DNA from 2 places in the Burkholderia thailandensis E264 genome. Region 2 is predicted to be linked to the other one. Evidence: riboswitches for the same ligand, from Rfam matches in the RefSeq annotation. Region 2 holds a riboswitch; the other holds the start of a gene.
What was found. A riboswitch is a leader RNA that binds a small molecule or an ion and turns the genes downstream of it on or off. The one in region 2 is predicted to bind cobalamin.

Region 1: another riboswitch for cobalamin. It lies ahead of BTH_RS16450 (TonB-dependent receptor plug domain-containing protein); the one in region 2 lies ahead of BTH_RS24500 (HoxN/HupN/NixA family nickel/cobalt transporter).

The regions. Positions count from the first base shown of each region.
Region 1 is NC_007651.1:945,968-951,031, forward strand. Features, by position in the region: gene BTH_RS16435 (EVE domain-containing protein) at 15-476, opposite strand; RNA gene ssrS (6S RNA) at 552-733, opposite strand; gene BTH_RS16440 (cell division protein ZapA) at 816-1,130, opposite strand; gene BTH_RS16445 (hypothetical protein) at 1,127-1,477, opposite strand; cobalamin riboswitch at 1,680-1,942, shown strand; gene BTH_RS16450 (TonB-dependent receptor plug domain-containing protein) at 2,010-4,052, shown strand; gene BTH_RS16455 (FecCD family ABC transporter permease) at 4,131-5,064, shown strand, end outside.
Region 2 is NC_007651.1:2,740,561-2,745,624, reverse strand. Features, by position in the region: gene cobO (cob(I)yrinic acid a,c-diamide adenosyltransferase) at 1-518, opposite strand, end outside; gene BTH_RS24505 (cobalamin biosynthesis protein) at 577-1,005, opposite strand; cobalamin riboswitch at 1,199-1,359, opposite strand; cobalamin riboswitch at 1,538-1,797, shown strand; gene BTH_RS24500 (HoxN/HupN/NixA family nickel/cobalt transporter) at 2,144-3,205, shown strand; gene cobW (cobalamin biosynthesis protein CobW) at 3,289-4,362, shown strand; gene cobN (cobaltochelatase subunit CobN) at 4,399-5,064, shown strand, end outside.

The DNA.
Region 1 (5,064 bases), 1.8 Mb from region 2:
GGCGGCCGGCCACGTCATTTCATCAGGCGCTGCGTGATGAAGCGCCACTCGTCCGGCGTGACGGGCGTGATCGACAGCCGGTTGCCCTTCGCGAGCACGCGCATGTCCGCGAGCGCATCGTGCTCGCGCAACGCGGCGAGGGGAACGAGCGGCGATTTCCTGACGAAGCGCACGTCGACGAGCACCCAGCGCGGCGATTCCCGCGTCGACTTCGGATCGTGGTACGGACTTTGCGGATCGAATTGCGTCGGATCGGGGTAGGGCGTCGACGAGACTTGCGCGAGCCCCGCGATACCGGGCTCGGGGCAGCTCGAATGATAGAACAGCACGCCGTCGCCGATCTGCATCGTGTCGCGCATGAAGTTGCGCGCCTGATAGTTGCGCACGCCGGTCCACGGCAAGGTCTGGTCGGGGGCGGCAGCGAGGTCGTCGATGCTCGCCTCGTCCGGTTCGGATTTCATCAGCCAGTAGCGCATGGATCGGAATGACTCGACGCAATGTAAAGGCCGCACAAAAGGAAACGGCATCGGGACTCGCCCGATGCCGTTGAATAGGCCCCCGCCTTAGCCGCTAGGCCGGCATCCTGAACCTGAGGTTCAGAATTGGTCGCAGTTAGCAGCACTTCGGGTACATCAGACAGAGTGACGCGCGCGCCCGTGCTACAAATTTCCGCAACCGTGCACATGGCATTGGTTCAAGGAATATATGACCTTGGCGAACCAGGCAGGGAAGCTGACTTGACTGTTCGAATCACCTTTGGATTCAGCGGCTTGAACGCGATGGATCAAGCATTGGCCGAACCCGGTGAAACTTGTTTACTGCACCTCGTGCTGTGCGAGCACCGCACCGAGTTGTTCATTCATTTGGCGCATTGTACGCCGGATTTCTTCCGCAGGGAACGCCTCGCCGTGACGCACGCTCTGTTGCAGCCTGAGCAACTCCGACGCGAGCGACAGCGCGGCCATCACCGCGATGCGATCCGTGCCGCGCACCGAGCTGTTCGCACGGATCTTCGACATTTCCGCGTCGACGCGCGCGACCGCTTCGAGAAGCGCCGCCTCGGTTTCGGCCGAGCAGGCGAGACGGTACGACTGGCCGAGAATCGATACTTCGATCTGCTTCGTGCTCATGCGTGTTCTCCGTGGCCCGTCGCGCCTTCGCCGTTATCGTTCGCCTGCGGCGCGAGCAGGTCGAGCTGGTTTTCCGCATCCGGCACGCTTTTCGTGCGCGGCAGTTTCTCGAGGATTGCGTTGAGCTTCACTTGCGCGTCGTCGATCTTCGCCGATAGCGTGTCGCGCTCGGCCGCGAGTGCATTGCGCTCGTCGCGCAGTTGCTCGAGTTCAGCGTGCAACGCCTGCGCTTCACTGCGCAATTGCGCGACCTGCTCCTCGAGCGCGAGCCGTTCCGTTTGATGGCGTTGATTCAGCGCGATCAGACGGCCGATGTTTTGAGATAGGGTTTCGAGTTCGTTGAGCATGTGCTGCGTCCTCTAAAGACCCAGCATTTTAGCGCGGAACAGGCAAGTTTCCGATATCTGTAACGTTTCTAGACGTAACACCCCCGCTTCTCGCCGTGAAATATCTTCGTCGTTCGTTGATGCCGGTCGTCTCGCCGATACGCGGCGCGACGTTTCTTGCGCTGCGTCGGCGCGGCGCCTTGACGCTGCGTCGCGCGCACTCCTAAACTGGCGCCGCCTCGGTGCTCGCGCGCTTCGCGCGCGGTTAAACGGGAAGCAGGGCGCGATGTCCGCCGGGACCGAGCCAACCTGCGCTGCCCCCGCAACGGTAAGCGATCGCATCGGACCCGATGCAAGCCGCACTCTCGATGCGTCGGCACGGCCGCTTCGGCCGGCCGCCGGCGCCGTGCCACTGCGCATTGCGCGCGGGAAGGCGAGGCGGTGACGTCGCCAGCCCGGATACCGGCCGAGGCGGGGAGACGGACGCGTTCGTCTCCGTGATGCGGGCCTGCGGGGAAGCGGGCTCCGCAGTGCCTCAACAGGATCTTCGTTCATGCGAACCCCACTCGTGCGCGCAGCGCTCGCCGCTCTGTCCGGGCTGCCATGCATCGCGCTCGCGCGAGGCGACGCCGCGGCGTCGCCGCCCCCATCCGCTTACCCCGCCGCTTACGCGTCGGCTGCGTCGCCGTCCGCCGCCGCGGCGCCTGCGGCGGATGCCGCGATGTCGACGACGCCCGCCGCTTCGGCGAATGCCGCATCGTTCGCGTTCGCGGCCTCCGGCGCATCGGAAGCGCTCTCGGCATCGCCGGCGCGCTCGCGCCCGGCATCGGTCGAGCCGCTCGCGCCGATCGTCGTTACCGCGCAGCGCGGGCAGCAGAAGCTCGCCGATGCGATTCCGCAGACGACGCTCTTCGATGCGCAGGACATCGCCGACAGCGGCGCGACCGATCTGCCCGGCCTGCTCGCGCTCGCGCCGGGCGCGCAGATCGTGCGCAACGGCGGGCCGGGCGCGAGCGCGAGCCTGTTCCTGCGCGGCGCGCAGTCGACGCAATCGCTCGTGCTGATCGACGGCGTGCGCATCGATTCGGCGAGCCTCGGCCGGGCGCAGATCGACCAGTTGCCGCTCGATCAGATCGAGCGCGTCGAAGTGGTGAACGGCAACGTGTCTTCGCTGTACGGGTCGGGTGCGATCGGCGGCGTCGTGCAGGTGTTCACGAAGAACGGCGGCAATCATCCGCCGCGCTTCGATTTCTCCGTGGGCTACGGCAGCTATCACACGCAGACGCAAAGCGCGGGCGCGTCGGGCCGACTCGACGAGGACGGCAAGACGACGTTCAGCGTGTCGCTCGCGCGGCTGAAGACCGACGGTTTCTCCGCGCTCGATCCCGCGCGCAAGCCGCAGGCGAATCCGAACGCGAACGGTTTTCTGAGCGAGAGCGCGTCCGCGTCGCTGCGGCACCGGTTCAGCGACAAGTGGGATGCGGGCGTCACGTACTTCCAGGCGAACGGCCGCAACAGCTACGACGACGCGTACGGCTCGCCGACCGATCTGAACGACCTGTACAGCCGCGTTCAGCAACTGTCCGCGTTCGCGAACGGCAAGCTCGCCGATTGGTGGACGACGCGCGTGAACGTGTCGAGCGGCAAGGACCGCAGCCAGTCGGCGCTGAACGGCGCATACACCGACCACTTCAATTCCGGCAACCGTCAGTACACGTGGCAGAACGATTTCACGGTCGCGCGCGGGCACAAGATCCAGGCGGGGTACGAGCGGCTCGACCAGTCGTTCGAATCGAACAGGTATTCGGCGCCCGACCGCCATGTGAATTCCGGCTGGCTCGGCTATACCGGACGCCTCGGCGACAGCCAGTTCCAGGCGAACGTGCGCCGTGACCAGTACTCCGATTTCGGCGGCGCGAACAGCTACTTTCTCGGCTACGGGTTCGACGTCACCGAGCGCTGGAAGGTGTCGGCGAGCTATTCGAGCGCGTTTCGCGCGCCGAGCTTCAACGATCTGTACTATCCGAACGCGGGCAACCTGGCGATCAAGCCGGAGCGCAGCCATTCGGTCGAGGCGGCCGTGCAGTATGCGTCGGATGCGGTGGGCGTCGTGCGCGTCACCGCGTTTCAGACGCGCTACACGAACCTGATCGACTATCGTCCCGGCGCGAGCGGCCCATACTATGTCGCGCAGAACGTCGGCCGCGCGAAGGTGCAGGGCGTCGAGGGATCGTGGCAGGGGCATGTCGGCAAGACCGATGTGCGCGTGGCCGCGACGCTGCAGAACCCGATCGACGAAACCGCCGGCCAGGATCTGAACCGACGCGCGCGGCGCTTCGCGTCGATCTCGGCGCACCGCTCGCTCGGCGGCTGGCGCGTCGGCGGCGAATGGCTCGTGAGCGGGCCGCGCGACGATTTCGGCGATCATCTCGGCGGATACGGCGTCGTCAATCTGTCCGCGCGCTACGACATCACGAAGTCGTGGTACGTGAGCGCGCGCATCGACAATCTGTTCGACAAGGACTACGAGCTTGCCTATGCATACAACACGCCGCGCCGCGGCGCCTACGTCACGCTCGGCTGGCAGCAGCGCTGACGGCCGGCCGCGTCGCCGGCGCGGCGCGCGCGGCCGCGCGCGGGAGGTCGCATGAGGCCGCGGGCGCGCGGCGCCGGCATGCATGCGGCGCGGGCGGCCGCGATCTGGGCCGCGCTCGCGCTCGTCGCGTGCGCGGTACTGGTTGCGTCGCTCACGCTCGGCAGCGTGCCGATGACGCCCGCCGACGCGCTCGCGGCGCTCGTCCGCCGCGCGGGCGCCGATCCGCTCGCGGCCGACATCGTCCGCACGCTCAGGCTGCCGCGCGCACTCGCGGGCTTCGGTTGCGGCGCGCTCCTCGCGCTCGCCGGCGCGCTGCTTCAGGTGCTGCTGCGCAATCCGCTCGCCGAGCCGTACGTGCTCGGCGTGTCGGGCGGCGCGGCCGCGTTCGCGCTCGTCGCGATGATCGCGGGCGGCGCGTGGTGGATCGTCGATTTCGCGTCGTTCGCGGGCGCGCTCGCATCGATCGCGTTCGTGCTCGGGCTCGCGCGACGCGAGCTGTGGCGCGGCGAGCCGCGCGATGCGTCGCCGCGCCTGTTGCTCACGGGCGTCGTGATCTCGGCCGGCTGGTTCGCGCTCATCACGCTGATGCTTGCGATCGCGCCCGACGAGCGCTTGCGCGGCATCCTGTTCTGGCTGTCGGGGGACTTGAGTGCCGCGGCGTCGCCGTGGTTCGCGCTGGCGGCGCTCGCCGCCGCCGCGTGCGTCGCGCTGCCGGTCGCGCCGCAGTTGAACGTGCTGTTGCGCGGCGAGGCGGCGGCGGCCGCGCTCGGCGTGCCGGTCGCGCGGCTGCGGCTGCGCGTCTATCTGATCGCGTCGCTCGCGGCGGCCGCGGCCGTCACGACGGCGGGCACGATCGGCTTCGTCGGGCTCGTCGTGCCGCACGCGCTGCGGCTCGCGTTCGGCAACGATCAGCGGATGCTGCTGCCCGCCGCGATGCTCGCGGGCGGCGCGGGCGTGATGGCCGCGGACCTGTTCGCGCGCACGGCGATCGCGCCCGCGCAGCTCCCGGTCG
Region 2 (5,064 bases):
GCGTCGACGAGCGCGTCGGGCGCGTGCCGCCCCGTCACGACGACGTGCAGCGCCGGATCGCGCGCGGCGAGGGTCGCGAGCACTTCGTCGAGCGGCAGGTAGTCGTACTTGAGCACCGTGTTCAGCTCGTCGAGGATCACCATCCGGTAATCGCCGCTTTCGATCATCCGGCGCGCCTCGTCCCAGCCGCGGCGCGCGGTCGCGATGTCGGCGTCGCGGTTCTGCGTGTTCCACGTGTAGCCGTCGCCCATCGTGACGAAATCGCATTGCGCGTGCGCGCCGAGAAAGTCGCGCTCGGACGTGTGCAGCGCGCCCTTGATGAACTGCACGACGCCCGTTTTCATGCCGTGGCCGAGCATGCGCACGGCCATCCCGAACGCGGCCGTGCTCTTGCCCTTGCCGTTGCCGGTATGGACGATCAACAGCCCCTTCTCGACGGTCGCGGCCGCCTGTTTCTTCTCGTGGCCCGCGCGGCGGCGCTCGGCCATGCGTTGATGCGATTCGGAATCGGTTTTCATCGGCTGAAGTCCTGTGAGTCGTGGGGTTCGTGAATCGGAAGACGTCGCGAGGCGCGCGTCACAGCGGGCCGGCGAGCGCGGCCGTCACGCCGTCGAGCGCGAGCTTGCGCACGATGAGCGCGCCGTTCGGCGCGGCGAGCAGCGCGCACGGCTCGCAAACGCCGTCGACGCCGAAGCGCGCGCGTGCGGCCGCGCACGGCGGCGCGCGCGCGGCGAGCGACGCATCGCGGCCGAGGCGAGCGAGCCGGGCGAGCCGGGCGAGGTGCGCGGCGATCTCGTCGCGCGAGAACGCCGCGAGCGGCCAGCCGTGGCGCGCGCAGCATTCGACGAGGCCGGGCTCGCGCGCTTTCGCGTCGAGCGTCGCGACGACGCCGACAGCGGCGAACGACGCCCCCGGCAAACGCGCGAGCGCCGCGCGGATCGCGGCCTCGATCGCGTCGGCGGGCCGTCCCGCGCGGCAGCCGATGCCGAGCGCAACGCGCATCATCGGCGGGCCGCGCGCGCATCGCGCTCGCGCGGGTTGCGGCTGCGTGAATCGGAAGAAGTCATGCGGTTTCGGCGATCGACGGCCGGCTGCCGGCCGGTTGTCGAATGGCATCGGTTGCGTGGATGGCGCGCCCGTTTCCGCCTCCCGCGGAAAACCCGGCGTTCGGCGAGCGCGGCTCGCCCCGTGCGTCGGCCGGTATCCGGGCTGACCGCTTGCCATCCCGCCGCCTTCCCGTCCGTGAGGACAGTGGCGCGAAGGCGGGATGCGCGACGCGCGTCGGCGCGCGTCGCAGGCGGCGTACCGTTGCGGGGGCAGCACAGGCTGCGCGGGCTGGCCGCTTCCTGTTTCCCGTTTGCCCGGGCGCGCGAGTGCGCGCCCGGGCACCGAACGCGCGCATACGATAGCACAGCGCCGGCCGCGCGGCCTGCCGAGCCGCTTCGCCGCGCGGCCCGCGCCGATCGCGCGCGGCGGCGCCCCGGCGCAGCCTTGGCGGAACCTTTTGTCCGCCTTGACGCGCCGCGTCCGCACGGCCTACACTCGCTCGCGTTTCGGTGCTCGCATGCGGCTTCTGTCGCACGCAGTCAAACGGGAAACAGGGAGCGCCGCCGCATCGCGGTTCGCCAACCTGTGCTGCCCCCGCAACGGTAAGCGAAGGCATCGCGCAAGCGGTGCGACGCCGGCTTCTCCGCGTGCCTGACGGCATGCGCGGCCAACCACTGGACGCATCGCGTCCGGGAAGGTGAAGCGGCGTTTTCGTCAGCCCGGATACCGGCCGAGACACGGGGGTCGTTCGCCGGTCGCGCGCATGCGCCGCACGGCGGCGAGCGGCTCCGGGGTTCAGCGCCGCGGGGAGGCGGCGTGTCGTCCACGGCTGCATCGCGCCGCTTGTCGCGGCTCGCCCGTTTCATCCCCGTCCGTCGCCGCGCGCTTCGGCGCGCGCCGCGCATGTCGCAGGCATCTGCAGATGCGCGCATCGCGGACGCGCACGTCGCGGACGCGCATGTCGCGAACGCGCATGTCGCGAACGCATGCCGGCGCGCGGACGGCCGATGGACGAAGCGGGGGGCACGCGCATCGCGCGCGATGCCGCGCGTGTTGGCATTCACCTTGTTTGTCGACCGTTCGCAAAGGGAGCGTCATGCTCAAATCGTTTCTCCGTCTCTTCAACGACAGCCCCGTCGAGCTGCGCAGCAAGATCGTCGGGATCTACGCGATGCTGATCGCATTCAACGTCGGCGCGTGGATCTGGGCGTTCGCCGCGTTTCACGGCCAGCCGGTGCTGCTCGGCACCGCGCTCCTCGCGTATACGTTCGGGCTGCGCCACGCGGTCGACGCCGATCACATCGCCGCGATCGACAACGTCACGCGCAAGCTGATGCACGAGAAGAAAAACCCGCTCGGCGCGGGGCTCTTCTTCTCGCTCGGCCATTCGAGCGTCGTGATCCTGATGACGGTCGCCGTCGCGCTGACGGCCGCGACGCTCGCCGAGCGTTTCGAAGGGATGAAGGCGTGGGGCGGCGTGATCGGCACGAGCGTGTCGGCGTTCTTCCTGCTCGTGCTCGCGTTCGCGAACCTGCTGATCCTGATCTCGGTGTACCGGACGTTTCGCGCGGTGCGGCGCGGCGAGCCGCTCGTCGAGCAGGATCTCGACATCCTGCTCAACCGGCGCGGCTTCTTCGCACGGATCTTCCGGCCGCTGTTCGCGATCGTGTCGCGCAGCTGGCACCTGTATCCGATCGGCTTCCTGTTCGGCCTCGGCTTCGACACCGCGACCGAGATCGCGCTGTTCGGCATCTCGGCGACGCAGGCGCACGGCGGGCTGTCGTTCTGGTCGGTGATGGCGCTGCCCGTGCTGTTCACCGCGGGCATGACGCTCGTCGACACCACCGACGGCATCATGATGATGGGCGCGTACCGCTGGGCGTTCGTGCGGCCGATCCGCAAGATCTACTACAACATGACGATCACGTTCGTGTCGGTGCTCGTCGCCGTGGTGATCGGCGGCATCGAGGCGCTCGCCCTCATCGGCGGCAAGCTCTCGCTCAAGGGCGGCCTGTGGGATTTCGCCGCGATGGCGGCCGAGCACTTCGGCATGCTCGGCTACTTCGTGATCGGCCTCTTTGCCGCGAGCTGGATCGTCTCGGCGCTCATCTACCGGATCAGGCGCTACGACGATATCGAGGTGACGATCTCCGTGTGACGTTTCCCCGTCAAGTTCCGCATGACCCGCGCGCGTTCGCGCACCGCCCTTACACTGACCCGATACCGACCAACGGAACCACCATGCAGATGCGCAAAATCCCCGTGACGATCGTCACGGGCTTTCTCGGCAGCGGCAAGACGACGCTCTTGCGCCACATCCTCCGGCATGCGGGCGGCCGCCGGATCGTCGTGATCGTCAACGAGTTCGGCGAGCTCGGCATCGACGGCGAGATCCTCAAGGGCTGCGGCATCGGCTGCGACGAAACCGGCCGCGAAGCCGACGGCCAGCTCTACGAGCTCGCGAACGGGTGCCTGTGCTGCACCGTGCAGGAAGAGTTCTACCCGGTGATGGAAAAGCTCGTCGAGCGCCGCGCGGAGATCGACCACGTGCTGATCGAGACGTCCGGCCTCGCGTTGCCGAAGCCGCTCGTGCAGGCGTTCAACTGGCCGTCGATCAGGAACGGCTTCACGGTCGACGCGGTGCTGACCGTCGTCGATGCGCCCGCCGCCGCGCTCGGGCAGTTCGCCGAGAACCCGGTCGCCGTCGACGCGCAGCGCCGAGCGGACCCGAACCTCGATCACGAATCGCCGCTGCACGAGCTGTTCGCCGATCAATTGGCGTCCGCCGATCTCGTGATCGTCAACAAGACCGATCTGCTCGACGACGCGGCGCTCGCGTCCGTCGAGACGGCGATCCGCGAGGAGGTGCCGCCGCAGGTGAAGCTCGTGCGCGCGCAGCGCGGCGAACTCGATCTCGCGACGCTGCTCGGGCTGAACGCCGCGTCGGAAGAGACGATCCATCTGCGCCACGATCATCACGGCTCGGCCGACGATCCCGACCATCATCACGACGAGTTCGATTCGGTTGTCGTCGAGGCGCGCGCGGGGTCGCGCGAGGCGGTGCTCGACGCGCTCGCGGCGCTCGTCGAGACGCACACGATCTATCGCGTGAAGGGCTTCGCGGCGCTGCCCGGCGCGCCGATGCGGCTCGTCGTGCAGGGCGTCGGCCGGCGCTTCGACAGCTATTTCGACCGCCGCTGGCGCGAAGGCGAAGCGCACCGGAGCCGCTTCGTGCTGATCGGCGAGGGGCTTGACGCGGCCGCGCTGCAGCGCGCGTTCGACGCGGCGCTCGCCGCGCGCGGGCAGCCCGCGTGATGCGGCGGTAAGCGCAAGTGGAGCGGGAGTAGAGCGATGCATCTGTTGCGCACGACGCCTGGCGGCTTCGTCGACGATACGGCGGGCGTCGTCCGGATCGACCAGCGTCCGGCCGACATCGTGATCCTCAGCTCGGCCGACACGACGCTGTCGCTGCTCGCGAGCGTCGTGCCGACGCTCGGCGGCGGCTTTCCGAGCGTGCGGCTCGCGAACGTGACGTTCCTGAGGCAGCCGGCGTCGGTCGATTTCTACGTCGACGACGTGCTGCGGCACGCGCGCGTCGTCGTGATCGATCATCTCGGCGGCGAGGCGTACTGGCCGTACGGGATCGAGCAGGCGGTCGCGCTCGCCGGGCGCGCCGGGCAAAAGCTCGCGATGTTCTCGGGCGACCTGCAGGAAGACCCGAACCTGATCGCGAAGAGCACCGTCGAGCCCGAGCTGTGCCGGCTGTGGTGGCGCTATCTGCGCGAGGGCGGGCCGGCGAACGCGCAGGCGCTGCTGCGCAGCATCGCGCATCACGGGCTCGGCGTGGGCGACGCGCCCGAGCCGCCGCGCCCGCTGCCCGCCGCCGCGCTTTATCATCCCACGCTCGCGAGCCCGAGCCTCGACGACTGGCGCGCGCGCTGGCGCGAGCATGCGCCGGTGGTCGCGATCCTCTTCTACAAGGCGCACTGGCAGGCCGCGAACACCGCGGTGTTCGAC